DNA from 2 places in the Aeromonas jandaei genome. Region 2 is predicted to be linked to the other one. Evidence: riboswitches for the same ligand, from Rfam matches in the RefSeq annotation. Region 2 holds a riboswitch; the other holds the start of a gene.
What was found. A riboswitch is a leader RNA that binds a small molecule or an ion and turns the genes downstream of it on or off. The one in region 2 is predicted to bind lysine.
Positions count from the first base shown of each region.

Region 1: linked by a shared signal. The riboswitch ahead of WE862_RS16240 (Na+/H+ antiporter NhaC family protein) and the one ahead of lysC (lysine-sensitive aspartokinase 3) in region 2 are both predicted to bind lysine.

Region 1 covers NZ_CP149571.1:3,481,464-3,496,602, forward strand. The annotation lists gene WE862_RS16230 (flavohemoglobin expression-modulating QEGLA motif protein) at 1-827, shown strand, start outside; gene WE862_RS16235 (thymidine kinase) at 895-1,476, opposite strand; partial or broken gene WE862_RS16240 (Na+/H+ antiporter NhaC family protein) at 1,568-3,148, opposite strand; lysine riboswitch at 3,237-3,408, opposite strand; gene WE862_RS16245 (H-NS family nucleoid-associated regulatory protein) at 3,711-4,115, shown strand; gene WE862_RS16250 (cob(I)yrinic acid a,c-diamide adenosyltransferase) at 4,184-4,747, opposite strand; gene WE862_RS16255 (DUF3820 family protein) at 4,744-4,974, opposite strand; gene queE (7-carboxy-7-deazaguanine synthase QueE) at 4,976-5,647, opposite strand; gene queC (7-cyano-7-deazaguanine synthase QueC) at 5,709-6,416, opposite strand; gene WE862_RS16270 (tRNA-uridine aminocarboxypropyltransferase) at 6,437-7,060, opposite strand; gene rrtA (rhombosortase) at 7,059-7,652, shown strand; gene pyrF (orotidine-5'-phosphate decarboxylase) at 7,627-8,328, opposite strand; gene lapB (lipopolysaccharide assembly protein LapB) at 8,347-9,513, opposite strand; gene WE862_RS16290 (LapA family protein) at 9,523-9,807, opposite strand; gene ihfB (integration host factor subunit beta) at 9,965-10,249, opposite strand; gene rpsA (30S ribosomal protein S1) at 10,342-12,012, opposite strand; gene cmk ((d)CMP kinase) at 12,108-12,800, opposite strand; gene ribA (GTP cyclohydrolase II) at 13,059-13,652, shown strand; gene WE862_RS16315 (LysR substrate-binding domain-containing protein) at 13,746-14,690, opposite strand; gene WE862_RS16320 (LysR family transcriptional regulator) at 14,767-15,139, opposite strand, start outside.
Region 2 covers NZ_CP149571.1:2,702,428-2,717,566, reverse strand. The annotation lists gene WE862_RS12930 (DUF3644 domain-containing protein) at 1-913, shown strand, start outside; gene WE862_RS12925 (alpha/beta fold hydrolase) at 1,011-1,802, opposite strand; gene WE862_RS12920 (MmcQ/YjbR family DNA-binding protein) at 1,915-2,298, shown strand; gene WE862_RS12915 (GNAT family N-acetyltransferase) at 2,295-2,771, shown strand; gene WE862_RS12910 (DUF3802 family protein) at 2,829-3,167, shown strand; gene msrA (peptide-methionine (S)-S-oxide reductase MsrA) at 3,412-4,044, opposite strand; gene argA (amino-acid N-acetyltransferase) at 4,313-5,641, shown strand; lysine riboswitch at 5,749-5,973, shown strand; gene lysC (lysine-sensitive aspartokinase 3) at 6,064-7,416, shown strand; gene WE862_RS12890 (hypothetical protein) at 7,498-8,583, opposite strand; gene WE862_RS12885 (LTA synthase family protein) at 8,839-11,094, shown strand; gene WE862_RS12880 (S66 family peptidase) at 11,158-12,174, opposite strand; gene WE862_RS12875 (patatin-like phospholipase family protein) at 12,459-13,301, shown strand; gene asrA (anaerobic sulfite reductase subunit AsrA) at 13,498-14,556, shown strand; gene asrB (anaerobic sulfite reductase subunit AsrB) at 14,558-15,139, shown strand, end outside.

The sequences.
Region 1 (15,139 bases), 780 kb from region 2:
TGGCCAAATTGCAGGGCAAGCTGTCGAGCTATTTCAGTGACGGCACAGTGCAGGTCAAGCTGAGCGATGGCATCGTGTCGGATGCAGCGGCCGGCGGCGATTACATCAAGCTCAACTCCCACGCCCGCTTCTCCGAGCTCGATCTGCAAGTGCTGGAAGTACATGAGGGGTGGGTACATGTAGGCACCACCCTAAACGGCCGCCAGCAGCCCTATGCCACCTGGCTGAGCGCAGGTTCGCCGCGTATTACCGCCTGTCAGGAGGGGTTGGCCGTCCTGATAGAGACCCTCACCTTTAGCTCCTTCCCGGATCGGGCCAAGCGCATCTCCGATCGGGTGATGGCCATCGACATGGCCGAGCGTGGTGCCGACTTTATCGAGGTGTTTCAGCACTTTGTGAGACAGGGCACCAGCGAGCACGATGCCTACAAGATCACCCAACGGGTATTTCGTGGCGGCATGGTCGAAGGGGGGGCCTGCTTTACCAAGGACCTCTCCTATGTGAGGGGTTATGTGGAGACGGTCAACTTCATCCGCAGCGCCGTGCTGGAAGGAGTACCCGAGATCCTGCCGATGCTGTTTGTCGGCAAGGTGACGCTGGACGATATTCCGGTGATCTATCAGCACTATCTGGAGGGATTGATCGCCACCCCCCGCTACCTGCCGCCGATGTTTCGCGATCTCACCGGCCTCTATGTCTGGTTTGGCTTTGCCTCCGGCATGTCGCTGGTCGATATCGGCCGGGTACAGCAGCACTTTCGTCAGCTGTTTCACCGCTTGCCGGTGGCTGATCCCATTATTGCCCCCGTCGATATCGAGATCGACTGAACTGCCAATAGAGAAAAAGGGCGCCAGATTGGCGCCCTTTTTATTCGTACCTTGTCCAAAGCTCGGGTTATTTGAACGCCCGCCCCTCCAGATAGTGTTTGCGGCAGAGCGACACATAGCGATCGTTACCACCGATCTCTACCTGCTCGCCATCGCGCATCACCTGCCCGGCTTCATTGACCCGGGAATTCATATGCGCCTTGTTGCCACACCAGCAGATGCTCTTCAGCTCTTCGAACTTGTCGGCCAGACAGAGCAGATGGTAGGAGCCGGGAAACAACTCGCCACGAAAATCGGTCTTGAGGCCGTAGGCAATCACCGGAATATCCTGCTCGTCAACGATACGGGCCAACTGATAGACCTGCTCCTTGGTCAGGAACTGAGCCTCATCCACGATAAACACATCGATGTGCTTGTTGGCATGGCGCTCTTTGACCATCTCGAACAGATCGCAGGTATCGCTGAACACTTCCACTCTCAGCTCGAGACCCACCCGGGCACTGATCACGCCGACACCGAAACGATCGTCGATGGCAGGGGTCATGGCCAGCGGGTGCATCCCCCGCTCCAGATAGTTGAAGTGTGCCTGAATGAGCTGGGTCGATTTGCCTGAATTCATGGTGGCAAACTTGTAGTGCAGTGAAGCCATGATACTGTTCCGAAACTGAATTTATGGGGCGCATGCTAACCAAAGCCCCCGCCAAAACCAAGGGGCCCGTGGGCCCCTTGCTCTATTAATGTTATGCCGTCGCGAGCGCTGGCTGCGCTTTGGCCTTTTTCAGGTGGTAACTGGTAAAGAGCACAAACCAGAGGGCGCTGACACTGAAACCGGCAAAACCGGAGTGCATCAACCCCATCACCAGATAACCGAGAGCGGCACCGAAGGCGATGGCCAGCGCATAGGGGAGCTGGGTCATCACGTGATCGATGTGATGGCAACCTGCCCCCGTCGCAGAGAGGATGCTGGTACTGGAGATGGGAGAGCTGTGATCCCCGAACACCGAGCCCGCCAAAACAGCAGCCAGCATCGGCAGCATCAGACTGATATCGCTGGCCGCAGCCATGTCACCAGCCAGCGGCAACATGATACCGAAGGTGCCCCAGCTGGTGCCGGTGGCAAACGCCATGGCACAGGAGAGGATGAAGACCACAGCCGGCAGCACCTCGATTGGCAGATTGCCGTTGGCCAGAGATGCCAAGTACTTACCGGTCTCCACATCGCGCACTACGGCACCGATGGCTCATGCAAACAGCAGGATATTGATGGCCGGCAACATGGCCATGACGCCTTGCGGGGCAGCCTTGATCCAGTTCTTGGCGCCGAGCTTCAGACGCATCGCCAGACCGATGGAGACCACCAGACTGCAGATCGCGCCATAGACCAGCGAGGAGCCCACATTGGTGTTTTCAAACGAACCGAGCACGCTAAATGGCAGCCCTTTTTCGCTCAGGGCAGCGGCACCCGAGTCAATCATGAAATAGACGGTGGCGGCGGTCAGAGTCAGGATCGGCAGCACCATGTCGATCATGCCGCCATTGCTCTCCTCCGGGCTATCCATATCCAGCCCGATGGGACGCCCCTTGGATTCATCCCACAGCTTGCCTTCCAGCGCCCACTGCTCGTGTTGACGCATCGGGCCGATATCGAGCTGAAACGCGATGACGACCAGCACCATGATCAGGGTAAAGACGGCGTAGAGGTTCATCGGGATCATCTCGACGAACGCAGAGATGGGGCTCTGATCGGTCAGACCGTGCGCCGCCATGATGCCACCAACCAGCGCGATGATATAAGCGCCCCAGGAAGAGATCGGCATCAGTACGCAGACTGGCGCAGCAGTGGAGTCCAGCAGATAAGCCAGCTTGGCACGGGAGATCTGGAAGCGGTCGGTCACCGGACGGCAGATAGCGCCCACCGACAAGCTATGGAAGAAGTCATCGATAAAGAAGGCAAACACCATCATGCCGGTGAGGGTCTTGGCCCCTTTGCGGGTCTTGGCGCGCTTGGCGGCCCACTCGGCAAAGGCACGGGTTGCACCGGATACGCTCATCAGACTGATGAGGCCGCCAAGCAGCAGCATAAAGAGCAGCATGTTGATGTTGTCACGGTTAAGTGCGCCATCAACCCAGAAAATCTTCAGCACGGTACCCAGCAGATATTGCAGGGAGTCGAGGGGGGAAAACTGATTGAGCAACAGACTGCCAGTTAAAATCCCGACGCCAAGTGACAGCAGCACACGGCGGGTCAGGATCGCTAGGGCGACAGCCAATAAGGGGGGAAGTACGGACCAACCGGAGTCGGCAAAATGACTAATGTCCATGATCTCTTTTCACCTAAAGAAAACAGGTGGAGATCTACCGAGAGGATCTAAAGAAACAAAACCTATGGGGAGGTTATACTCCTCAGCCCCTTCAGGTAGCGCTCCATAGTGGATGACTATGGCAGTCCTGCACCTATTAGATGCAGAACCAGCAGCCCGGTATGATGGCCTGGCCACTTCGGCGCTGACTCCTTTCCTTGTGCATCATCGGCATCACCCTCCGCACAAGTAGTCATAGGCAGCGCGCCTCTACTTAAAGGTATTCGAGAGACATTTTATCCAGCTGGCGGCTTATAGCAAGTTTTTTGATTAAATAATCATGATGTATGACGTTAGTACCCAAAAAGGTAGTCAATTGATGCAGCCTAGCTTCTTTTTGCGACACATTTAACCAATCAAAGCCTCATAAGCATCCATTAATATGATTGAATGCCGAATATAATCACTCGTGATGACGATTTATCTTCTACTTATTATTTTTGCCCTTCTTGACTTATTTAAAGTGACACGTAAAAATCAGGATGAACATAATATTTCCTTCTGACTTGACGTGGACAATCCTATGAATGAATTTTTGAAAGTGCTGCTTAATATCCGCAGTCTGCGTGCCACCTGCCGTGAACTCTCTCTGGAGCAGCTGGAAGAAGCGCTGGAAAAACTCTCAGCAATCGTTGCCGAACGTCAGCAGGATGAAGCCGCTGAGCGTCAGGCTCGTGAAGAGCATCTGCGTAAAATCAATGAATATACCGAAATGCTGAAAGCTGCCGGTATTGATCCTGCAGAGCTGGTCAGCGCTGTTGCAGCTACTCCAGCCAAGGCAGAAAAAGCCAAGCGCGCCCCTCGCCCTGCCAAATATCGTTATGATGATAACGGTGTAGAGAAGACCTGGATCGGTCAGGGTCGTATGCCTTCTGCTATTGCCAAAGCAGTTGAAGCAGGTAAATCACTGGAAGATTTCGCTATCTGATTTCAGTGATAGATACCAATAAAAAACCTCGCTATTGCGAGGTTTTTTATTGGCTACGTTCTGAATGTTTATCTGCGATCAGTGGCTTTGACCCAGAATACTTCTTGTCCCTCTGACCGGCAGATAAGATAGCGGGCAATGGTAAAGAACCAGTCGCTCATCCGGTTGAGATAGGCCAGCGCATCGGGATTGACGCACTCTTCGCGACTCAGGGTCAACAGCAGGCGCTCGCAGTGACGAACTAGCGTCCGCACCACATGGGCCTGCGCCGCCGCACGGGAGCCGCCAGGCAGAATAAACTGGCGCAACGGCGGCAAATGTTCGCTGTAGCTGTCGATCTGTTGTTCCAGTCTGACAATCCAGCTCTCATTGACTTGCCAAATTGACTCATTTTGGGCTGCGCTGGAAAATGCCAATTCACCGCCCAGATCAAATAGCTCTTGCTGCAACAACTGCAGATCCGCCAATAAACCGGCTTCTTGCTGGGGGATCTCGCAAATCAGCAGACCTATATGAGAGTTGAGCTCGTCAATATAGCCATAGGTTTCTACCCGCAAATGATCCTTGGCCAAACGGGTACCATCGGCCAAACGGGTCATCCCCTTGTCACCCTGCCGGGTATATATTCTCATTCTGACATCCTGTTAATAATGGGAATAATCATTGACTCCAACCCGTTGAGCTTGATCTCGTATGCAAGAGCCAATGTCTGGCCCAGCTTACCCGCCGGAAAACCACTGCGGGCCATCCACACCAGATAAGGCTCCGGAATATCGATGATACGCCGCCCCTGATATTTGCCGTAAGGCATTTTATGGCTCAGGGTAAGCAGCACCTGCTCATCGGATAGCCACTCCATATTAATCGATATCCAGATATTTATGGGTCTGAATAGAGAGTCGCCAATTACGGGCAATACAGGTTGCCATCGCGAGCTGGGTGGCTCGTGGTTTCTGACTGATAGGCTGCAATGCGATAACAACATCCGGACGCAGGTTTGCGGTAACCAACAGAGCATCAAGCTCTTCAATATGATGTTCTGTTGCCACCGGATGCTTGATCTCGTTGGCCCGCTCAAGTGCAGAGACCAGCACCGGCAACCCGCCTTTCATGCCGATCTTGGGTGATACCGTGACCCAGGTCTGCTCATGAGTCTTGATTTCGCTAGTACCACTGGTTTCAATCTGAACCTGATAACCCGCTGCCAACAGCGCTGACGAGAGCTCGGTCAGATCGTAGAGACAGGGCTCGCCACCGGTGATCACCACATGACGCGCCTGATAGCCAAGCTCGACAAAGCTGGCGAGGATCTGCTCGGTAGTGAGCTGGCTCCAGCAATCCGACTCGTTGGAGCGATCCAGCACATGCTCTCTGCCCACTTCACGAGCAGGATCGACCACCCAGGTATGTCGGGTATCGCACCAGGGGCAGCCCACCGGGCACCCTTGCAGGCGAACGAAGATGGCAGGCAGGCCGGTAAAGACCCCCTCCCCCTGGATGGTCTGGAATATCTCGTTGATTGGGTAGTGCATCTTGGTCACAGCTTGTTGCAAAAGCCGCGGATTATACCCCAATCATCAGCCAGAGGCAGGCTCATGCTCCGCTTTTCTCACCCAGTCCGGTTTTCTCACGCATTTTGGCCATGATCCCCGCTTTGTCTGCCAGATAGCCATGCAATCCGCGGCTACGCAGATTACATGCGGGACAGGTGCCGCAACCATCGCCAGCGATGCCGTTGTAGCAGGTCAGCGTCTGCTGGCGCACCGTATCGAGATGGCCATAGTGATCCGCCAGCGCCCAGGTTTCGGCCTTGTCTAGCCACATCAGCGGTGTTTCAAAACGGATACCGCGATCCAACCCCAGGGAGACCGCCTGATTGAGCGCCTTCACGAACGCGTCGCGACAGTCGGGATAACCGGAAAAATCGGTTTCGCATACCCCGGTGATCACCGCTTCGGCACCGACCTGATAGGCATAGATAGAGGCCAGCGTGAGGAACAGGATATTGCGGCCCGGCACGAAGGTATTGGGCAGGCCATTATCCTGCAGATCACAGCTCACCGGGATATCGTCACGAGTCAGTGCCGAGATAGCCAGTTCGTTGAGCAAGGTAACATCCATCACCTTGTGGGCAGCGACACCCAGCAGTTGCACCAGATGGCGGGCGGTATCGATCTCTTCCCGATGGCGCTGGCCATAGTCGAATGTGATCGCATGGACTTCGTCATAATTGGCCAGCGCCTGCACCAGACAGGTAGTGCTGTCCTGACCGCCACTAAATACCACAACTGCTTTTTTCATACGGAGAACTCCTTGCAATGTCATGTCCGGCGCCCCTCGGCAAAGGCTTGCCACTGGGTATTGAGCCGTTCGAAAAGGGTAAGAAGGGGGGCATAGCGTTCGGGCTCGCCCTCCCATTGAGATAACAGATGGTAGCCCGCCTCTATGGTCGAGAGGGCTTCAGGAAACGGCTTTTTACGAATCGCATATTGCCCTGCGATGGCACCTAGTCCGATCCGCGGCAAGCGGGCAAGCGCCGGGTTGCTCTGCAACATCCGAAAGGCTTTGCGCCAGGTGCCATCGAGCAGAATAAAAGCCACGGATGTCGCACCTGATGAGACACTTTCCATCTGCTGTCTCAGTTCTACTGGCGAAATAGCCTCTTCATCCGGCCAGAGCAGATAACAGCGTAAAGAGGGGTCGGCAAGCAGGTCGTTGAGCCACGTATCGCCGGAAAAATCCTCCCCGACCCGGATCTCTGCCTGTTGCAACGAGGCAGCCAGCAGTGCTGCCGTGCCCTTTGGGTGGGCCACTTCATAGGGATGCTGAAGAATGTAGAGAGGCGTACGGTTTTCAAGTGGCACGATATATTCGCATAGGCACGCTTTGAGGGCTCGGGTACAGCGTGTACAGTATCGACTGTTTTTGTCGTTGGGCTGTTTCATGTCGTCAGAAAAATCTGGATTGTTCTGGGTTATCACGCTCTCTCTCACCAGCTTGCTGCTTTTTGTTACCGTACCGGATCTTCAGCTCTCCTTCGACCGGGCAGAGATTGCTCAAGGTGAAGGGTGGCGGATCATAACAGGCAATCTGGCTCATACCAATCTGTGGCATCTGCTGCTCAATCTGGCAGGTTTAATTATTCTCTACTGCCTGTTTCGCGACTATCTGGGCAATAATCGGCTACCACTCCTGATGCTGCTGCTCTGGGGGGCCGTGGGGCTCGGGATCTGGTTCTGGTACCCCCACACCCAGTGGTATATGGGGCTGTCGGGCTCACTGCACGGACTGTTTGTCTGGGGAGCCATCCAGGATATCCGGCATGGTCGCCGTACATCGGGCTGGCTGCTGCTGGCTGGCGTGGGACTCAAGCTGGCAATGGATTTCTACAATGCAGGCGAGAGCCCGATATCGACCCTGATCGGCGCCAGAGTCCACATAGAATCTCATCTGATCGGTGCAGGTGCAGGCCTGCTACTCAGCCTGCACCCGGTCTCGGTGACTGCCGGGCTTACTCCCCCGCCAACTCGCGATTGATGGCAGCCAGCATCGCGGCCGGATCAGCAGCCTGAGTGATGGGGCGGCCAACCACCAGATAGTCGGACCCCGCATCTACTGCCGCTTTCGGCGTCATCACGCGGCGCTGATCACCGGCTTCGGAGCCGCTTGGACGGATCCCCGGGGTCACCAGCTTGAAATCCGCGCCCAGCAGCGCCTTCAGCTCGCGCGCTTCATTGGCCGAGCAAACCACACCGTCAAGCCCGGACTCTTTGGTCAGCCTGGCCAACCGGATCACCTGCTCGGCAGGGGTCACATCAAGGCCTAGCGGTGCCATGTCAGATTGCTCCATGCTGGTCAGCACGGTCACCCCGATAAGCAGCGGCGCCTTGTCACCGTAAGGCTGCAGCGCATCGACGGCTGCCCGCATCATTCGCTCGCCACCACTGGCATGCACGTTGACCATCCAGACGCCGAGCTCGGCACTGGCTGCTACCGCCTTGGCTACGGTATTGGGAATGTCGTGAAATTTCAGATCCAGAAAGACATCAAATCCCTTGGCAACCAGCTGGCGTACAAACTGCGGGCCAAACAGGGTAAACATCTCCTTGCCAACCTTGAGACGGCACTCGGCCGGAGAAATACGTTCAACGAACGCCAAGGCATCTGCTTCGTTCTGATAATCCAGCGCTACCAGTACTTTTGGATCGAGCATCTCACTTCCTATTGATGGTTATTCACCGTCCAGACCACGGATCGGCTTGATGGAACCCCACTGCCGGCAGGATGGGCACTGCCAGAACAACGAGTGAGTGGCAAAGCCGCACTGCCGACACTTGTGGGTTGATTTGATTTTGATCTGTTCGCCAACTAGCTGTTGCAACAGCTCGAGACTCTCCTTGGCCGGCCCCTCCTCCGCACTGGCCAGCTGAAAGCCGACCAGTTGGTAAAACCCTTTCATGGAGGGGTGACGGCGCAACTGGCGAAGCACCAGAGAGCGAGCCTGACTCAGGCCATCACGCTCCTCGACCAGCTGGGCAAGAGCCAGCGTAACCGTCACACCAGCATGCTCTTCAACAGCTTTCTCGAGCAGCGGGATCAGGGTGTGAGTACGCCCCAATTGCTGATAGCACTCAAGCAGCTTGGGCATCGCTTCCGAGGCAAAATCGATATCCTGCTCAAATACCCGCAGCAGCTCCTTGCTTGCCTGTTCATACTCCGCCTCTTCCATTGCCAGCTCAGCCAGACGCAGACTGGCCCGGGCACAGCCTGCATTGACGCTGAGCGCTCGCTTGAACTTGGCAAGCGCAGTGGACTTGTCGCCGTCACGCAGCGCGCTTTCAGCCTGCTCGCAATAAAAGTGGGAGATAGGTTCGGCCAGCTTCTTGCCTTGATACTTTTGCAGGCGAACCGCCACCGAGATGGCATTGTCCCAGTCACGCAGTTGCTGATGGATGATCAACAGCTGGGCCAGCGCCGTCTCTTCGAAGTCACTGTCTTCGCACAGCTCGTTCCAGAGCGCTTCGGCCCGATCCAGCAAGCCAGCGGCAAGAAAGTCGCGGGCCAACTCCTGCAGCGCAAGCTGGCGCTGCTCGCGAGTCAACTGGCGGGTGACCAGGTTCTGGTGGATCTTGATGGCCCTGTCTACCTCGCCACGCTGGCGAAACAGGTTGCCAAGAGAGAGATGGGTTTCGATGGTTTCACTGTCCACTTCCAGCAGCTGGATAAAGAGATCCACCGCCTTGTCAGATTCATCGGACAGCAAATAGTTGAGGCCCGCCACATATTGGCGGGAAAACTGGTTACTCTGTTTCTGGGTGTCCTGGCGAACACTCCTGCGCCCCATGTACCAACCATAACCGGCGGCAATGGGCAGCAGCAGGAAAAGCAGTTCAAGCATTGAGGAACATTATTCCTTACCCGCTGAACGGGCCAGCTCCAACTCGCGGGTTTGACGACGCATGGTGCGGTTGAGGGTGCGGTTTTGCAGCTTCAAACGCAGGAAAAGCAGGCCGAATACCAGCCACCCCAGCATGAAACCACCGGCAAAAAAGAATCCCAGCAGCATGGCGAGGGAGAATTCGCCCTGAGCAATCAGGTAATTGAACTGAACCAGTTGGCCATTTTGTGAGCCTAACGCCAGGGTGAGGACAAACACCAGTACCAGCGGAATGAGGGCCAAAATACGCTTCATAAGAGCTCCCTGTCAGTATCTAATGAGAGGCTGATTATCCTTAAAATCACAGGCAGACTCTAGAGTGAATGGGAAAAGAGTTTGATAAACAAGATGGTTGGCACGATTTGTGTGCCAAAAACAAAAAAGGCATACCCGAGGTATGCCCATTTTCGCATTATTCGATGATGTTGACGCGCTCGCGCAACTCTTTGCCAGGCTTGAAGTGCGGGACATATTTCCCGGTCAGTTCAACCTTGTCCCCGGTCTTGGGGTTACGGCCCACACGAGGGGCACGATAGTGCAGCGAAAAACTGCCGAATCCACGGATTTCAATCCGGTCGCCGTTTTGCAAGGTCGACGCCATCTGCTCAAGGATCTCCTTGATGGCGGCTTCGACATCCTTGGCCGGCATATGCATGCGGCTGGCTGCCAGTTGTTCGATGAGATCTGATTTGGTCATAACGTTAAATCTCCTTCCCCGATCACATGCAATAATCATTTTGCCAGGATAAAAAAGGGCGGCGCAATGCCGCCCTTTTCTTGCATCAAGGATTACTCACCCTTGGCGGCTTTGAACGCTTCAGCCATAGCATTGCTGAACACAACTTCTTCTTGCTGGTTCAGGTTATCGATAGCAACGCGCTCGTCAGCTTCGTCCTTAGCACGGACAGACAGGCTTACGGTGCGGTTCTTACGATCAACGCCCATGAATTTAGCTTCAACTTCGTCACCAACAGACAGCACCAGAGTGGCGTCTTCTACGCGGTCACGAGCAGCGTCGGAGGCACGCAGGTAGCCTTCTACACCGTCAGCCAGTTCGATAACGGCACCTTTGGCATCAACCTCGGTAACCTTACCCTTCACAATAGCACCTTTCTTGTTGTCAGACAGGTACTTATTGAACGGGTCTTCTTCGATCTGCTTGACGCCCAGGGAGATGCGCTCACGCTCCGGGTCAACTTGCAGAACAACGGCTTCGATCTCGTCGCCTTTCTTGAATTCACGAACTGCTTCTTCACCCTGGTTGTTCCAGGAGATGTCAGACAGGTGAACCAGACCGTCGATGCCGCCGTCCAGACCGATGAAGATACCGAAGTCAGTGATAGACTTGATCTTGCCGGAAACACGGTCGCCTTTGGCGTGAGTTTCGGCAAACAGCTGCCACGGGTTGGATTTGCACTGCTTCAGACCCAGGGAGATACGACGACGCTCTTCGTCGATGTCCAGAACCATCACGTCAACCACGTCGCCAACGTTAACAACTTTGGACGGGTGGATGTTCTTGTTGGTCCAATCCATCTCGGATACGTGTACCAGGCCTTCAACGCCTTCTTCGATTTCAACGAAGCAGCCGTAGTCGGTCAGGTTGGTCACGCGGCCAGACAGACGGGTGGTCTCAGGGTAACGCTTGGCGATAGCAACCCACGGATCTTCGCCCAGTTGCTTCAGACCCAGAGATACACGGGTACGCTCGCGGTCGAACTTCAGAACCTTGACAGCGATCTCGTCGCCAACGTTGACGATTTCGGAAGGATGCTTAACGCGCTTCCACGCCATGTCGGTGATGTGCAGCAGGCCGTCAACACCGCCCAGATCTACGAATGCACCGTAGTCGGTCAGGTTCTTGACGATACCCTTAACTTCTTGACCTTCTTGCAGGTTAGCCAGCAGGCTTTCACGCTCGGAGGTGTTCTCGGTTTCGATCACTGCGCGACGGGAAACAACAACGTTGTTGCGCTTCTGGTCCAGCTTGATGACTTTGAACTCGAGTTCTTTGTTTTCCAGGTGAGCGGTGTCACGGATCGGACGCACGTCAACCAGAGAACCCGGCAGGAAGGCACGGATGCCATTCAGTTCAACGGTGAAACCACCCTTGACCTTGCCGTTGATGATACCGATAACGGTAGCTTGCTCTTCGTAAGCTTTTTCAAGCTGCAGCCAGGCTTCGTGGCGCTTGGCTTTTTCGCGGGACAGCTTGGTTTCGCCGAAACCATCTTCGATAGAGTCCAGAGCCACGTCAACGGAGTCACCTACGTTGATTTCCAGCTCGCCCATGGCGTTCTTGAATTCTTCAGCCGGGATAGCGGACTCGGATTTCAGACCGGCGTCAACCAGTACGAAACCGTTCTCGATAGCAACGACAGTACCCTTGACGATGGAACCTTGACGGGTTTCAACGGCGTTCAGGGACTCTTCAAAGAGTTGAGCAAAAGATTCGATCATTAGTTTATGTCACAAATGAAACATCCACTTGTCATCCAGCACAAGCGGGGTTGTTTTTAATAATCTGCGCCATCCATGGTGCAGACGACCGGATGTCAGCTTGCGCTGGCATCTCCGAGTTGTTGCTCTGCATAGGCGAGTACTGTTGCCAGTACCTCTTCTATGGTCATGGTGGTTGAATCCACCACGAGAGCATCTTCTGCCGGTTTCAGGGGGGCAACGGCGCGATTTCTATCGCGATCGTCACGCTCACGGATCTCGGTTAAAAGACACTCAAAGTTAACATCAAAGCCCTTATCTTGCAACTGCTTATAGCGGCGCTGAGCCCGCTCTTCGGCACTTGCGTCGAGGAAAATCTTCACTTCGGCTTCAGGGAAAACCACTGTACCCATGTCACGGCCATCGGCAATCAGCCCCGGCGCCTGACGAAATGCCCGCTGACGGCGCAGCAGCGCTTCACGCACGCGCGGGAATGCCGCGATTTTACTGGCGGCGTTGCCGACCTGCTCGGTCCGGATGGTACGGGAGACATCCTCCCCCTCCAGGATCACCTTGACCAGATCACCTTCCACCTGAAACTGCACATCCAGATTGGCAGCCAGCGGCACCAGCGCGGCTTCGGAATCGAGCTCGACATCATGATGCAGGGCAGCCAGTGACAACACCCGATAGATGGCGCCGGAATCGAGCAGGTGCCAACCCAGCTTTTCTGCCAGCAACTGGCACAAGGTGCCCTTGCCCGCACCACTTGGGCCATCAATTGTCATTACGGGGGCCATCTGAGGCATAACTTCTCTCCTGCACAATGTTGCTCCCGCTCCTTGGAGCGAGTTAATGGGCGCCGATTATACCCGAATGTGCCGGCGCTGGCAGTTATCTGTCACCAGATTTGCGCAAAAGGGGAAAATAGGGATACCAACGACGCCATCTGTTGATTTGCTTCACTATTTCATTAATCAATGCAGGGACTTGTTCTTATGGTCGTCATCCTGAAGGCGCGCTAAACTGGGCCCCTTTTTCTGAGCAGTTGTAGTAAGGAGCAACCTATGAGCAGCGTTACCCTAGTGGCCAAATCCAAGTTGCCAACCCCTTGGGGCACCTTCACGCTGGTAGGTTTTCAGGAAACCGGCACAGGCAAGGATCACGCAGCCCTGGTGATGGGCGATATCACTGGCGCCGAACCCGTTCTCGGGCGTATTCACTCCGAATGTCTGACCGGTGATGCTCTGTTCAGCTTGCGCTGTGATTGCGGTTTCCAGCTGCAGGCCGCATTGGAGAACATCGCCAAGGCCGGCCGTGGCGTGCTGTTGTATGTCCGTCAGGAGGGTCGCGGTATCGGTCTGTTGAACAAGATCCGCGCCTATCACCTGCAAGATCAGGGCGCCGATACCGTTGAGGCCAACGTAGCGCTCGGCTTTGCCGCCGACATGCGCGACTACACCATCTGTGCCGACATGCTCAAACAGCTGGAGGTGCAATCCCTCAAGCTGATGACCAACAACCCGCGCAAGATGAAGGCGATGGAATCCTTTGGCATTCCGGTGGCCGAGCGAGTTCCCCTGCAGGAGGGGCGCAATCCCCACAACGAATTCTACCTCTCGACCAAGGCCAGCAAACTGGATCACATGTTGAAAAAGTGATGTTGGCTGACAGTGATGCTGACCGGCAATGAAAAACGCCTCCCTGCGGAGGCGTTTTTTATTTGTACTCCAGGTATTTGGACTACAGGCTTCTCAACGCTCGGGCAAGGTGGCCAGCAGCGCCTGCCACTCCCGCTGATTAGGTGCGGCAAGATACTCATCAAGGCGCTCATGGCTGAGCGTCGGAACAAGCCGCGCAATGAAATCATAAAGATAAGCAGGTACAAATGCCCCTCTGCGCAAACCAATTGCCGCCATACCGGCCGGCAGATCGGGCAGCGCCTTCATCACCAAATCATCATCGCGACCCGTTTCCCGGGCCAGCATTGCCATGATGCCAAACCCCATTCCCTGCCTGACATAGGTTTTGAGCACGTCGCTGTCACTGGCCAGACAGACAATGCGATGCTCCTCATGGGCTGACGTGGGTGCCAATGATCGTCCGTCACTGATCAGCGGCACATTGCCCAAGTCAGCCAGTGAACTCGGCGAGCGTGCCGCCACAGGATGGCTCGCCGGCACCACCAGCCCCCGCAACCAGCGAAAGCTCGGCAGGATCAGCAACCCCTCGTCGCAATGATCTTCGATATCATCAAGCAACATCAGGTGAGCGCTACCGTTTTGCAGCGCACTGCAGCATGTTGCTGCATCTCCCTGCATCAGGGTGAGCGTCACCTTGGGAAAACGCGCGGTAAATCCCTTGATAAGGTCGGGCAGGATATAGCGGGCCTGCAGATGGGTCGCGGCGACGGTGAGCTGTCCCTGTTCCGGGTGGATATGAGCCCTTGCCATCGTCTTGATGGTTGCCACCTTCTCCAGCACGTCGGTCGCGACCTTGATCACCTCCTGACCGATCGGGGTGATCCGGGTCAGATGCTTGCCACTTCGCTCGAAGATCTGGATGCCAAGCTCATCTTCCAGCATCCGTACCTGCTTGCTGATCCCGGGCTGGGAGGTATAGAGGCTCTCGGCTGTCGCCGACAGATTAAGGCCGTGATTCGCCACTTCGACGATATAACGCAGTTGCTGCAGCTTCATGGCGCAATCCTCTGGCGGAGACACCACTAATAGTAATCAACTTTTGCCAGCCCACTGTCGACACGGCCCGGCCCCATCAGGCAGGGCGATCTTTGAGCAAGAAATCGCGCAGGGCACGGTTGGCCATGGAGAGCGGATCACCCCGTCGCCACGCTACGCAGAGATCGAGAAAAATCGGAGGTTCGAAAGGCACGCCGCACAAGTCAGGCTCCTCCTCCAGCACCATCCGCAAAAAGGTGGTCACGGCAAAACCCTGACGCACCACCGCCTTGAGCAGGGGGATCAGGTTGCTCTCGAAGGCAATATCGGGCTCAACCCCGAGCTTCTGTGCCAGCGCCTCCATGTGCTCCCGGTGGTAAAAGCCACGCCGGAACAGTGCCAACTCCTGAGTAAAGAACTGGGCGAGCGTGACGGACGCTGCGCCGCGCAGCGGATGATCCTCCCCCACC
Region 2 (15,139 bases):
AGATGCATTCATTCTTGCTTTAGAAGTTTATAATAGGCCTAGTCTGTGCAATCGAGTTGAAGCATTCACTATTTTAATGGTCAATGCATGGGAGCTTTTTTTAAAGGCTGAGATATTAGATATATTAGGTGAAGATAAAGTTTTTTACAAAAATGGAAAAAGCATATCAATATCCGACGCACTTCCTCTGAGAATTCAAAATAGTGACCCTGTAAAGAAAAACATCGAGACATTAATTTTATTACGAGACCAAGCAACTCACTTACTCATTCCAGAATTGCAACCTCAACTTTCAAGGTTATTTCAATCTAATGTATTAAATTATCAAGAAAGATATAAAAATCAAATGGGAAATTCCCCTCTTGCAGGACAAAGTGTTGGAATGCTTAGTTTGGTTATAGATGGCCCTATACCTGAAATAGGTATTATTAAAGAGAACTATGGGACATTAACAGCAACAGAGGTTGAAAAATTCATCAATGCCTTTGAAAGTACGAATAGAGAACTCAATTCAGACAAATTCTCTATCAACATAGAATACAAACTTGCCCTCGTCAAAAACCCAAATAAATCCGACCTAACATTAAGCTGTGGAGATCAAGGACAGAAAGCAATAATAATCACCCAAGCAAAAGATCTAAACGATACACACCCATACTTCACCGATGATGCAATATTGGCTATAAACACTAAACAGAAAACTAACAAAATAAATAGACATTCCTTTCAAGCAATTGTTTTTAAACATAAGATAAAACAAAACACGAACTCTGAAATGTACAACTTTACTGATCGAGCAAGATATTCAGAGAAATTCATAACATGGGTAGTAAAAAACATCACGGAGCATAAAAACTGGTTGCAGATAGCATTGGATGAATATAATAAAAATAGGAAAGGTAAAAATAAATAAGCGTATAAATTGAACCATGCTCTCCACTGCCAGTGATTAACTGGCAGTAGTCTTTTTTACTATTATACAGACGTCAAAAAACTGAATGGATAACTGATTACGTCCTCCCGCCCCCCAGCGATTGAATAAATGCCAGCGTACGGCGATTGAACTGCTCCGGCTGCTCCACATTGCAGACATGGCCGCACTGTTCAATGACCGCCAGCGAGGAGCTGGCATCGCGGGCCACCTGTTCGCGCACCGGTGCCAGAAACATATGATCCTCCTCCCCCATCACATAGAGGGTGGGAATGGGCAGGGAGCGTTCGCGAAAATAACGCATCAGCGGATTGACCTCGGTGGCGAGGCGGAACCAGCGTTTGAACTCTTTCTGGCAGAGCTTGCGGGCCTCGCGCACAAAGAGGTTGCGCGACTCCTGATGGTGCTGGCGCGGCATGATGATGAAGGCAAACAGCCGATAGAGCCACATATAGGGCAGGAAGTGCTGGCCGAGTCGGCCCAGTTGCACCAGCACCCGCGAGCGGATATCGAGCCGCAAAATGGCGCCCCCCAGTACCATGCTCTTGACCCGCTCCGGGCAGAGCTCGGCCAGATGACGAATAAGGATGGTGCCAAGGGAGATGCCGACAAAGTGGGCGCGGCGGATATTGAGATGATCGAGCAGCCGAACGATATCCTCGGTCACCGCCCGAAAGCTGTAGTGGCCCTGGATCACCTGCTGTAGCTTGTTGGACTGACCATGGCCGCGCAAGTCCAGCAACAGCACGTTGAAGTGCTCGCGATAGGCGCGCAGCTGCTTGAACCAGATGGAGGAGCTACCACCGGCGCCGTGGACAAACACCACCCAATCCCGCTCGGGACCCAGTTCGAAAGTCTTGTGATACAACATCAATAGGCTCCCTCGGTGATGGGGGGTATACTCGGCAGCGCATAGTAACAGATGCCTTCCCCTGATTGATATGCAACCGCACTGATCGGATCACCCACAGCGAGACCAGACCATGGAGTTAACCCCTTTACGCCACTTTCTGCTCTCGTTGCCGGGCAGTCAGGAAGATACCCCGTTTGGCCCGGAGATCCTGGTCTACCGCATCGCCGGCAAGATGTTTGCGCTGGTGGATTGGCAAGCTGACCCCCTCACCATCAACCTCAAATGCGAACCCGAGCTGGCGCTGTTGCTGCGCGAACTTCACCCCGAGGTGAAACCGGGCTGGCATATGAACAAGCAACACTGGAACACAGTGACCCTGAACAGCACCTTGCCCGATGATCTCTGGCAGGGCTGGGTGCACCACTCCTATGAGCGGGTCATTGCCGGTTTGCCGAAATCCAGACGGCCCATGGCCCCCGCACGCAATGCAGCTGATCAGGGTGCTTCGGCATGACGCCTCTCCTCTTTATCGCCCCCCTTGGCGAGCAGCATATTCCATCGCTGGTCACCCTGTTCGAGCAGGCAATCCGCCACACCGGCCCCCAGCACTACAGCCCGGAGCAGGTGGAGCAGTGGGCCCTCGGTTCACAACATCCTGGCTTTGTCAGCCAGCTGCGCGAGCATCATGGCTGGGTTGCCATGCTGGGTGACGCGCCTGCCGGTTTTGTCACCCTGAGCGCCGATGGCCACCTCAGCCTGCTCTACGTCGGTGCGGCCCATCAGCGGCAGGGGCTGGGCAATCTGCTGCTCACCACGGCGCTGGCAGGTGCCCGCGCCCTTGGCATCAGCGCCATCACAACCGAGGCCAGCGCCTTCAGTTATGAGCTATTTTTACGGCATGGCTTTACCTTGACCGGCGTGGAAAGCGTGGAGCGCGGCGGAGTCAGTTTTACCCGCCACCGCCTGCACTGCTGCTTGCCAAGCTAGATCAAGCCACTAAAATACGCTTAATTTTCGTATTGTTACTGTATTGAGGCAGCAACCATGGTGGTAGAGAGTGAAGGCTATATCTCGCTGATCGAGTATCTGGTGGAGAGTTTGGGACTGTTTGAGGCCCAGCAACAGAACGCGGGTGGCGAGCAGACCATCGAGGATCTCGTCAGTAGCCGGGTGGCCAGCAACCTGATGGCCATCTGCGAGCAGAACCCTCAGCTGGCACCCAAGGTGCGCTTTACCATCATGCAGGAGGCGGACGCCGTGGTCGCCGATCTGGAAGAGGTGCTCTCCGCCGTCTGGCTGCGCGCGCCGACCCCGGAGCAGAAAGCCTTCCTCATCGAGTTCATCGATCTTATCAAGAATCTCTTCGACAGCGCGATCGCCTGACCGATCGCCCCTCCCGAGCTAAAACAAGCAGATATGAAAAGGGCCGCCTTGATGGGCAGCCCTGCTTGCTATCATTTTCAACCCGCCAGTGCGTTCATTCATCAAGCGGTTATCAAGGCAAGAAATGTGTCTGGACTTCGCATCCGATCCCTGGACGCTACCTAGTTAGTCCCGACTGGTCGCAATAAGTTCCCTCCTCCGACCATTTATTTTCACTTTTTTACGGAATCGACTACAAACCTGTTCAGCGGTTCAGGCTGGGCGGCAAACAGACTCCAATGCCACCCAATCCGCAGTAGCCATCCGGGTTCTTCTCCAGATATTGCTGGTGATAATCCTCGGCGTAGTAGAAGGGTGCCAACGGCAGGATGCGGGTGGTGATGGCCCGGCTGTCACCGCTTGCCGCCATGGCCTGCTGGTAAGCCGCCAGACTCTGCTGGGCGATGACCTGCTGGCTCTCGTCACCATAGAAGATGACCGAGCGGTACTGGGTACCAATGTCCCCGCCCTGACGCATACCCTGCGCCGGATCGTGCTGCTCCCAGAACAATTTGAGCAGATCGCCATAGCTGATCACCGCCGGATCAAACACCACCTGCACCGTCTCGGCATGGCCGGTCAGGCCGCTGCACACCTCCTTGTAGGTGGGATTGGGGGTGACGCCGCCCTGATAACCTGCCGCGGTGGAGTAGACCCCGGGCTGCTGCCAGAACAGGCGCTCCACGCCCCAGAAGCAGCCCATGCCAAACCAGGCGATCGCCATGTTCTCGGGCCAGGGCCCCTGAGTCGGATGGCCGTTTACTGCATGCTGCTGGCCAATCACCATGGCCTCGCTGCGCCCCGGCAACGCCTCTGCCGGCGAAATAATCTGTTCCATCAAGCCACTCCTTGTAAAAACCGGTGCCAATGCACGATGACGAAAAGGAGCATCGAAGATAACAGTTTGTGGCACCGGATCAACCGGCGCCTCCCGCCCCCTTCCTCCTCTTCACTCCCCTGCGCCTCTCCTGCCACTTTGGCAAGTTACGTCCGGGCAAGGCATCCGGTTGGCCAACAAACCCAGCCAAATCAATATTTAGTCTTGATTTGTGAATTTATTTTCATATATTGAGCCAATCGCTGTTTTTTTATGGAAGAAATATCAAGTGCGTGAACGCGAACCCAGTCTGGTCAATGCCTTCCGGCAATCTACTCCCTATGTCAATGTCCATCGGGGCGCCACCTTTGTGCTGATGATGGGGGGGGAAGCCGTCTGCCACCCCAACTTTGCCAATATCGTCAGCGATATCGCCCTGCTGCAGACTCTGGGCATACGGCTGGTGCTGGTGTTTGGTTCACGTCCGCAAAACGATGAAGCGTTGGCCCGCGCCGGCATCGAGGCCCAGTACCACAAGCGGATCCGGGTCACCGATGACGAGAGCTTCGCCATCATCAAACAGGTGTGTGGCGGCCTGCAATATGACATCACTGCCCAGCTCTCCATGGGGCTCGCCAACACTCCGATGCAGGGTGCGCGGATCAGCGTGGTGAGCGGCAACTTCGTCACCGCCCAGCCGCTGGGGGTGGATGATGGCATCGACTTTTGCCACAGCGGCCGGGTGCGCCGCATCGATGTGGAGGGGATCACCCGCCAGCTCGATCAGAAGAGTCTGGTGCTCATCTCCCCCATCGGCTGCTCGGTCACCGGCGAGAGCTTTAACCTGAGCTCGGAAGAGGTGGCTCGCCGGGTGGCGGTCGATCTCAAGGCGGACAAGCTTATCTGCTTCAGCAGCACCCAGGGGGTGATGGACAGACACGGCGAAGCTATCTCCGAGCTCTTCCCCGAGCAGGCCGAAGAGCTGCTGGTGGAGCTGGAGCAGGCGGGAGAAGAGATGTCCGGCACCGCCCGTTATCTGCGCGCGGCGATTGCCTCCTGCCGCGGCGGGGTGCCCCGCTCCCATCTGGTGAGTTATCAGGATGATGGCGCCATGCTGCAGGAACTGTTCAGCCGCGACGGCCTCGGTACCCAGATTGTGCGGGAGAGCGCCGAGCAGGCCCGTGCCGCCACCATCGAGGACATCGGCGGCATTCTCGATCTCATTCGCCCGCTGGAGGAGGAAGGCATTCTGGTGCGCCGCTCCCGCGAGCAGCTGGAGATGGAGATCGACAAGTTCACCATCATCGAGCGCGATGGCCTCATCATCGGCTGCGCGGCCCTCTACTGCTTTATGGAAGAGGCGATGGCGGAGATGGCCTGCGTCGCCATCCATCCCGACTATCGCAACTCCAATCGGGGGGATCAGCTGGTGGCCAAGGTGGCCGAGCGGGCCAAGCGGCTCGGCATCCGCCGCCTGTTCGTGCTCACCACCCGCTCCATCCACTGGTTCCGGGAGCGGGGGTTCGAACCGCTGGAAGTGGAGGATCTGCCGGTTGAGCGCCAGCGCCTCTACAACTGGCAGCGTCGCTCCAAGGTTTTGTCAAAAACCATTGTGTAAGCCATTGATTCTGCGTTGAGTTAGCTGACATTTTGAACTTTTTTACAAACTCGATTGACAGTCCAATCCAACGCAAGGTATTTCTAAATGCACTCCACCGCCATGGTGGAGCCAGAAGAGGAGCGCTGCCCAGGCAGCCCGAGAGAGGACGCCAGAGTCCGGTGAACTTGGGTCAGGGGGAGCAGCGCCGAGACATCTGAGGAGACTGGAAACCTCAGTGTCGGCTGCGGGGGCTGAATCCCCCGGGTTGTCATCGGTAGTGGTCATCCCCCACCGCGCCCTGTCAGGGGCGGGTACGGGATGGGCTCTGCGGGTGGAGTGCTTCTGGCCGGGATCGCTTCGCACATTCCTGCCATTTTCAGCCTCCTCCTCTCTTTTTTGCCCGATGGATCCGGATTTTTAAATTAAGACAGGAGTAAGCAATGAGCCCGATCAATGTCGCCAAGTTTGGCGGAACCAGTGTCGCCAACGCCGCGGCCATGAACAACTGCGCCGATATCGTGCTGGCCAATCCCGCTACCCGCATCGTGGTGCTGAGCGCCAGCGCCGGCGTCACCAATCTGCTGGTGGCACTGGCTCAGGGCGAGCTGGACGACGCAGGCCGCGAAGCCCAACTGGCCAAGCTGGCCGACATTCAGCAGGCCATTCTGGCCGACCTTGGTCACCCCGCCGAGGTGACGGCCCTGATCCACGATCAGCTCAGCGAAATCCGCACCATGGCGCAGCAGGCCAGCCAGCAGACCGATGCCGAACTGGCTGATCGCCTCATCGCCTGCGGCGAACTGATGTCGACCCGCCTCTTTACCGAGTTGCTGCGCCAGCGCGGCGTCAATGCCCACTGGCAGGATGTACGCCAGCTGATGCGCACCGACAGCCGCTTTGGCAAGGCCACCGTCGACCTGAACGCGACTCGCGATCTCTGCCAGCAGACGCTGGGCCCGGTGCTCGGCGACACCCTCGTCATCACCCAGGGCTTTATCGGTGCCGATGGCGATGGTCGCACCACCACGCTTGGCCGTGGCGGCTCCGACTACAGCGCGGCCCTGCTCGCCGAGGCGCTCGATGCCACCAGTATCGAGATCTGGACCGATGTACCAGGCATCTACACCACGGATCCGCGCCTCGTCACCCGGGCCCGCCCCATTCCCGAAATCAGCTTTGTCGAGGCGGCAGAGATGGCCACCTTCGGCGCCAAGGTGCTCCACCCGGCCACATTGCAACCGGCGGTGCGCCAGAACATTCCGGTCTTTGTCGGCTCAAGCAGGGAGCCGCAGGCAGGGGGAACCTGGATCCGCTCCACCACGGACACCAGCCCGCTGTTTCGCGCCGTGGCCCTGCGTCGCCAGCAGGTGTTGGTCACCCTGCACAGCCTCAACATGTTCCATGCCTATGGCTTTCTGGCCGAGGTGTTCGGCATTCTGGCCCGTCATCGCATCTCGGTAGACCTCATCACCACCTCGGAGGTGAGCGTGTCGCTCACCCTGGATCACACCGGCAGCCAGAGCAATGGCGAACCTGTGCTCAGCGACAAGGTGCTGGCTGAACTCAGCCAGCTCTGCAAAGTCGAGGTGGAGAACGAGCTGGCTCTGGTGGCGCTCATCGGCAACCGGATGAGCGAGGTCAACGGGGTGGGTAGCCGGGTATTCGATGCCCTGCGCGATCACAACATCCGGATGATCTGCTATGGCGCCAGCGCTCACAACCTCTGCTTCCTGGTCAAAGAGGGCGAAGCGGGCCAGATCGTCAACCGCCTCCATCAGGAGCTGCTGGACTAACCCTCACAGCGGACAAATACGACCATGTAAAAGGGCACCCGCAAGGTGCCCTTTTCATTTCTGTTTCGCTGAGGCGTTGGCTCAGGCGCAGGTAGTCACCGGCAACTGGCACGCCATCACCTCGCGGCGCTGGCGTTGCAATCTGGCCAGCAGCTCGCTCTGGCCGAGCCCCACCTCCTCGCTGGAGAGATTGTCGACCAGCTGTTCGTAGTGGTCGGTCACCGCCTGCTCCAGCCAGTCGAGACGACGCAGGGTGAGCGGGCTGCAGCTTCGGCCACTGAGATCGTCGGCCACATCGAGCCGGTGGCTGCGATACATATCCCGCCACCAGTTGGCGGCGAGCGCCTCGTCGCTTGCCAGCGCGGCACTCCACTCCCCTTGCAGGCTCTGCAACCGGGCCAGCACGGGTGCGCTGGCGCCTTCCCGTATCAGGTGGTGGATCTCCCGTTTCACCCATTTCAGACAGAGCTCGCGCCAGTAGCGGAACTGCGGCAAGGGATCGGCCTCATCGAGCCAGAGCCCGGAGAGGGTGCGGGTCTCCAGCCGCTCCGGCACATGAAATTGCGGGTCGACCAGCCCGTTGGAGTTGTACTCGAAACGGGGATCAAAGGGCCACATGTAACCAAAATCGAACACGCTGATATGTTCGCCATCATCGAGCAGGTTGCCCGGGCTCGGATCCCAGTCGAACCAGCCCCAGCGGGCCAGCTCCCCCTGCACCTCCAGCATCTGCGCCAGATTGCGCTCGTTGAGCTGATGCACCGGCACGCCCCGCAGCCAGGGCGAGACCAGAATGCCAGCCCGGGCCGAACCAAAGCTGGTACAGACCACGTGGGAGAGCACGGTGGGATGCAACTCGCGCAGCGCTTCGATTTCGCGCCGCCGCTCCAGTTCGGTGAGGAAAGCGGTCTTGCCATCGAGGTTGGCGACCAGCGAATCGTTGCGGCGCCGCTTGAGGCACCAGTGATGGCCATCGATCTTGAGATGAAACACCTCGGCGGTAAGACCGTGACGATAGACCTTGATCACCGACGGATGGGAATCCTTGAGTTTGACCAGCTGCGCCACGGGAAGCGGACAGTCACGTTCGCGCCCGACCCGGATCTCCTCCTTGCTCTCGAGCATACGCAGCAATCTGGCTTGCCGTGCCATCACCTTGGGATTCATACATGTACCTCCTGTCGCTACTGAGAGACTAAACAGCACCTCTCTCGCAGACCAGCAGCAAACGTTCATGATGACGCTTTCATCACATATTCCGGACAACCTCTCGATCGGGATCACAATATGCAGGGCCGAAGTGCAACCAAAAATTCATCAGGCGGTCATTAAATTGACATCCATGAACCGGCCACGCACCATCGGGTCAAATAGTATGCAGATGATCTGCATCTCTCTCACTTGCTCAAAGGATGAGCTGATATGAATCGCCCTTTCTCAGGCCGTCGCCGTGCCCTGAGTCTCTCCCGCCTGCTGCTGATCCTGCTCGGTGGCCTGCTCATCGTCACCCTGCTGCTGCCCCTCATCAATCCCGGCAGCTGGCTTGGCCGTGCCCAACCTCTGGTACTGGGGCCCGCCGACAACCCGCTGGCCACCCTCACCCGCCACGCTCTGCTCTATAAAAGCGACAGCCGCGGCCTCTATCTGGTGGTGCGCAGCCAGTGGCAACTGCGAGGGCCACTCCAGCCGGGGGACAAGGTGCGGGTGGAGCTGCTCAATGACAAGGGGGAGCGGATCGACGAGCTGAGCCAGCCGGTGGAGAAGCGTCAGGTGTGCCGCAACAACCGCTGCACCCTGGATCTCAACAGCACCTTGCGCGCCCCCGACGATGCACTGGCCAGCCGTTACCAGCTGCGGATCGGCCTGCTGCTGGCAGACCGCCCCGAGAGCGGCGACTTCAGCCAGATCCTGCAGACCCTGCCGGAGCAGGGCTTCAACCTCACCTACCTGATGGTGAGCCTGACGCTGGTGCTGGCGCTGAGCGCCGCCGTGCTGAAGGCGGTGCTGCCAAGTCTGCGCCGCAGCCTGCGCTGGCGCATCATCGGCAGCCTGCTGCTCGGCAACCTCACCTTCGTGCTGCTGCACGGCTTCGTGGTGTTCAAACTGGGGGAGTTTCTGCTCTGGTCAGGCTTTCGCCCGGAGCACTACTACCTCGCCTGGGGCAGTATGGTGCTGGGCTGGAGCCTCTGCGCGCTGGCCGGATTCAACCTCTATATGGGGCTGGTCTTTACCGCCCTCTCCGGCATAGGACTGCTGGCCAACTTCATGAAGATCGCCATCTATGGCGTGCCGCTCGGCGGCGATGATCTCGGCAACCTGATGGCGCTGCTGCGGATCCTGCAGGATCAGCACCCCGTCGTGCCGTTGCTTGGCGGCGCTATGGCGATCTTCCTCTGCTGGCGCTTTGCCCTCTCCCGCTGGATCCTGCGCACCGCCGCCGCCACCGTGGCCTTCTTTGCCCTTTGCGTGTTTGCCACCCAGACCAGCAACAAGCTGCTGGGGGCCAACGTGCGCTACGTGGATCGGGCGGTCAACTACCACAGGGACATCATCCGCTCCGGCCCCGGCCTCTATCTGTTCAATCTGGTGGACGAGATGCTGGAGCAGGGCAGCGTGTTTCGCTACCCGCTGCAGATCAACGAATTCACCCCCCGGCTGAGCCAACCGCCAGAGGGGGCGGCGCCGCGCTGGGATCTGGTGATCGTGCTGCAATATGAGTCGCTGATGCTCGACTGGCAGGGGCGGCTCTGCGCCCCCGCGCCCACCCTGAACCTGCCCGCCACCATCCAGCAGTGGCACAAGACCATCCACTCACCCACTACCGGCGGCATGACGGTGCTGGCGGAGTTCGAGATGAACACCGGTCTGCCGGTGGGGCTGCTCAAGCAGGGTGTGGTGCCCTACTACTACCTTTCTGATCAGGTGCCGGGACTGGCCCGCAGCGCCAACCAGAGTGGCTACCAGACCCTGTTCGTCCACCCCTATGTGGAGAAATTCTGGGGCCGTGCCAAGGCAATCCCGGCGCTCGGCTATCAGGAGCGCTGGTTCGACAGCCGTTTTTCCACCCTCGAGCACAAGGGGCTCTATATCTCGGACGATGCCCTCGTCGATCACCTGCTCAAGCGCAGCGAACAGGATGACAAACCGCTCTTTGCCTACGCGGTCACCATGCAGGGCCATGGCCCCTTCGATGGCCCCCGCTATCAGGCACAGGAGCGCAACGGCGCCTGTCCGAACGAGAGCGAGAGTGACAGACAGCTGCTCAACACCTATTACACCGGGGTGGTGGATGCCATGGCCTCGCTGGAGCGGCTGCTCAAGAGTCTCGATCAGTCTGGCAAACGCTATCTGGTCATCGCCTTTGGCGATCACCAGCCGTTTTTGATGTCCGCCGGAAAGGGCATTCACGGCGACAAACCGGCGCGCGATGCCACTTATCAGATCCCCATGATGGCTTTCACCCGCGCCGATGATCCCCTCAATCTGGCGACCCAGTTTGCGCCGGTGCGCCAGCTCTACCAGATGGGGCAAGCCACTCGACAGCTGCTGGCCGGCAACCTCACCCCGATCAATGACGGCCCCCTGCTCCATCCGGTGCTGGGCGAAGAGAAGGGATTCGACGTCTCGCCGCTGGTGCCGCAGATCCGTGCCAGCTTCCGGGCCGATGCCCTGCCCTGACAATTCCATCCCCCAACAACAGACAAGGCCGCATCAGCGGCCTTGTCTGTTTCCTGCGCTCCGTCAGGTGCTCTGCCACCAGGGCTCAAGCAAGGTGAGCTGCTGGCGGTCGAGATCCAGCTCCGCCTCGACGCCCAGCGGCAACGTCTGCATGGGGTGGGTATGGGCGCAGTCAAACTCCGCCAGAATGGGGAAGTGCGGCGCCCCCACCACCTCCAGCAGGATGTCGAGCGGGCGCTTGCCGCTGCCCTGATCGTTGAACAGCTCGTGCTTGCCGAGGATAAGGCCGCCGATCCGATCAAACACCCCGCACAACTTGAGATGGGCAAAAGAGCGCTCCAGCGTCTCGGCAGATTTCAGGCTGTCCTCCAGCAGCAGAATGTCGCCGCGCTCGATGGCCGGCATATAGGGGGAGCCCCAGATCCCCGCCATGGTATTGAGGTTGCCGCCTATCAGCCGCCCCGCTACCCGACCTGTCCCCACCGAGATCCGCCGGTTGGGCTGGCACTGCTTGGCCCGGGTCTGATTTTCCCAATCGAGCCGTTCATCGCTCCACTTTGCCGGGGTGGGCAACGTGCAGGGAACGCCAGCCTCGTCGGCCAGCACAATCTGTAAAAAACTGGCGAGCGTCTCGTCCACCAGCGGCGGCAACTCGCCGAACGAGGCCACCAGCGCCGGGCCATAAAAGGTGACCAAACCAATCTGGGCATGGATGCCGAGCAGCAGCGCCGTCACATCGGAGTAGCCGACGATGATCTTGGGATCGCGCTTGAGTGCAGCAAAATCGAGATAAGGGAGCAGGGAGTTGGAGTTGCTGCCGCCAATCACCGACATGATGCAGCGCACCTCGGGGTCACAGATAAGGGCGTTGAGCTCCTCGGCCCGCGCGGCGATGGAGCCGGAGCGCCAGTGATCCCGCTGGCCGGTGAGGCTGCCCGCCTTGAGCCGGAAGCCTTGCTCTTCGAGAAAGGCTTTTGCGCGGGCAAAACGGGTGGGGGCCCAGGCGGTTGCCGCGCTGGAGGGGGAGAAAAAAGCGATGGTGTCGCCGCGCTGGAGTGGCGGGGCAAGGAGTCTTGTCATCAGGCACACCTCCCGGGGCTCATAAAGCGTGAAAACAGAGCCCTGACTATCTCTTATCGCCCCTGTTGGCACAACGCCTGGTCATTGATTGTTTAGAATTTAAAAACGATACATTCATTATTAACAGATATTCTAAACAAAATCCCCTTCATAGAATGACCTCATTGCGATAGCCAACCCAGGTTGGCAGTCAGAATGGTCAGCCCGAGTATCCGAACACCACAGCGCTCGCCATTCACTTTCCATCCGCTTGTCATTCGTTTGCCGATAACGAGGTGCTTGTCATGAATAGAACCGCATCCCCCACTGCTCTGGTTGTTGAAGGTGGCGCCATGCGCGGCATATTTGCCAGCGGCGTGCTGGATGCGTTTATCGAACGTGACTACCGCCCCTTTGACTTCGCCATCGGCGTCTCTGCGGGGGCCACCAACTTGCTGGCCTATCTCGCCAGCCAGCATGGCCGCAGCCACGACATTCTGACCGAGCTGGCCTGCACCCCGGAGTTTCTCGACCCGCTGCGCTTTGCCAAGGGGGGCAATCTGGTGGATATCCACTGGCTCTGGCACACCAGCTGCCGCAAATACCCCCTCGATATCCATCGCTATCGGGAGAGCGGCATCCCCTTCTATGCGGTGGTGACCAATGCCCTGACCGGCAAGGCGGAGTACATCCGGGTCAAACCGGAGAACATGGATGAGGTGCTGCCCGCCAGCTGCGCCATTCCCCTCGCCTCCCGCGAGTTTCCCGAGGTGCACGGTGTGCCGATGACCGATGGTGGCGTCGCCGACTCCATCCCGGTAATCGAGGCCTACCGCCGCGGCGCTCGCCAGATGACGGTGATCCTCTCCGAGCCGCTGGGCTACCGGCTCAAACCGATGCCCTTCCCCTGGATGATCCGCACCCTGCTCAAGACCCGCCCCGCGCTGGCGCAGGCACTGGAGCAGCGGGATCGCAGCTACAACGAGGCGCTCGATTTCATCGCCAATCCGCCGGCTGATTGCCAGATTGAGGTGATCGCCCCGGCAGACTACTTCCCCGTTTCCCGTTTCACCCGCGATATCAACAAGCTGGAGATGGGGTACGTAATGGGCAAGTGCGCAGGCTATCAGGCCGCCTTGCTCAATTGATAACCGCTTTACAGGCATGACCCGACCTGCCGCGACGCTCGCGCCGCCAACACAATAACAATCGGGTCAGTTGAACAAGATGAGTCATAAACCGGACAGCGGCGAGAGCAGCGTAGCTCTCCCGGCCAGTCAATACCGGGACAGACACGCCCCTTGCAACGCCAAGGTATGTCACCCCAAGACAAGGTGTTTATTTATGTCGTTTCTTCTCACCCAGCCCGCGCTGGCGCAGCTGTTCGAGCGGCTGCTACCCGATTACCGGATCATGGCCCCTGCGGCCGAATATCGGGGCGGTCGCTTCTCCGACACCGACAACGTCACCTACCACAGCATCCGCCATCCGGCCGATCTGGTGTGGCAGGAGAAGTCCCACTTCTCCCCGAAAGAGGTGGTGCTCCCCATCACCCAGACCCTGTTCCATTTCGACAATCTGGAGTTGCGCGAATCAAAGGTGGAAGCCAAGCCCACCCTGCTGTTCTTGCGCAGCTGCGATATCCACGCCCTGCGCCGGCTGGATCAGGTCTATCTCAAGAACGGCCAGAACAGCGACGTCTACTACGCCCGGCTGCGCAGCAAGCTCAAGCTGGTACTGCTGGAGTGCCGCGAGAGCTTCGAGAACTGCTTCTGCGTCTCCATGGGCAGCAATGAGACCCGGGATTACGCCGCCGCCATTCGGCTGAGCGTTGAGGGTGCCCGCATCGAGGTGAAGGATCCCGAACTGCTCGGCTACTTTGCCGAGCTGGGCGAGCCCGACGACTTCACCCCGGAATTTGTCCAGAGCAACCCGGTCAAGGTGCGCACGCCGGACAGCGTCTGTGACGATCCCAAGCGTATTCGTCAGATCCTCACCGCCCATCCGGTCTGGGCCGAGTACGACAGCCGTTGCATCGGCTGTGGCCGCTGCACCACCTCCTGCCCGACCTGCAGCTGCTACAGCGTGCACGACCTCACCTATGCGGAGAACCCCAAGCAGGGCGAGCGCCGTCGCCAGTGGGCCAGCTGCATGGTGGATGGCTTCAGCGACATGGCCGGTGGCCACGGTTTTCGCGCCAAACATGGCGAGCGCCTGCGTTATCGCGCCCTGCACAAGGTCAACGACTACAAGGCCCGTCAGGGGGAGGAGCACATGTGCGTCGGCTGTGGCCGCTGCGACGATCGCTGCCCTCACTACATCTCCTTTAGCAACATCATCAACAAGATGACCGATGTGGTCGAACAGACCATCACAGCCGACCACGCGCAGGGGGCGAACTGATATGTGCCAGTGCCAACAAACCGCAACAGCAGAACAGCAGCAGGACGTGGTCGAAAACCGCCTGCTGCCCAAGGCCTACACCATTCTGGCCATCGAGCGCCACACCGAACTGGAGTGGAATTTCCGGGTCTCCCGCGACTTTGATGTCCACTACGGCCAGTTTGTGGAGATCTCCCTGCCCACCGTGGGTGAAGCGCCCATCTCGGTCTCCGACTATGGCGATGGCTATGTGGATCTGCTGATCCGCAAAGTCGGCAAGGTGACCGATGCGCTGTTTGCCCTCGATGTGGGCGACAAGGTGTGGATGCGCGGCGTCCATGGCAACGGCTACCCGCTGGAGGCCTATCACAACCAGCACCTCATCGTGGTGGCGGGTGGCACCGGCGTCGCGCCGGTCAAGGGGCTGCTGCGTCGCTTCAGCAAACACCCGGAGCAGGTGAAGTCCCTTGACATGATCCTCGGCTTCAAGAACGAGCAGGCGGTGCTCTATCGCCACGAGATGCCGCTCTGGGCCGAGCGCCAGAACCTCATCGTCACGCTGGATGAGGGTGAGGAGAGCGAGCAGTTTCGCATCGGCCGGGTC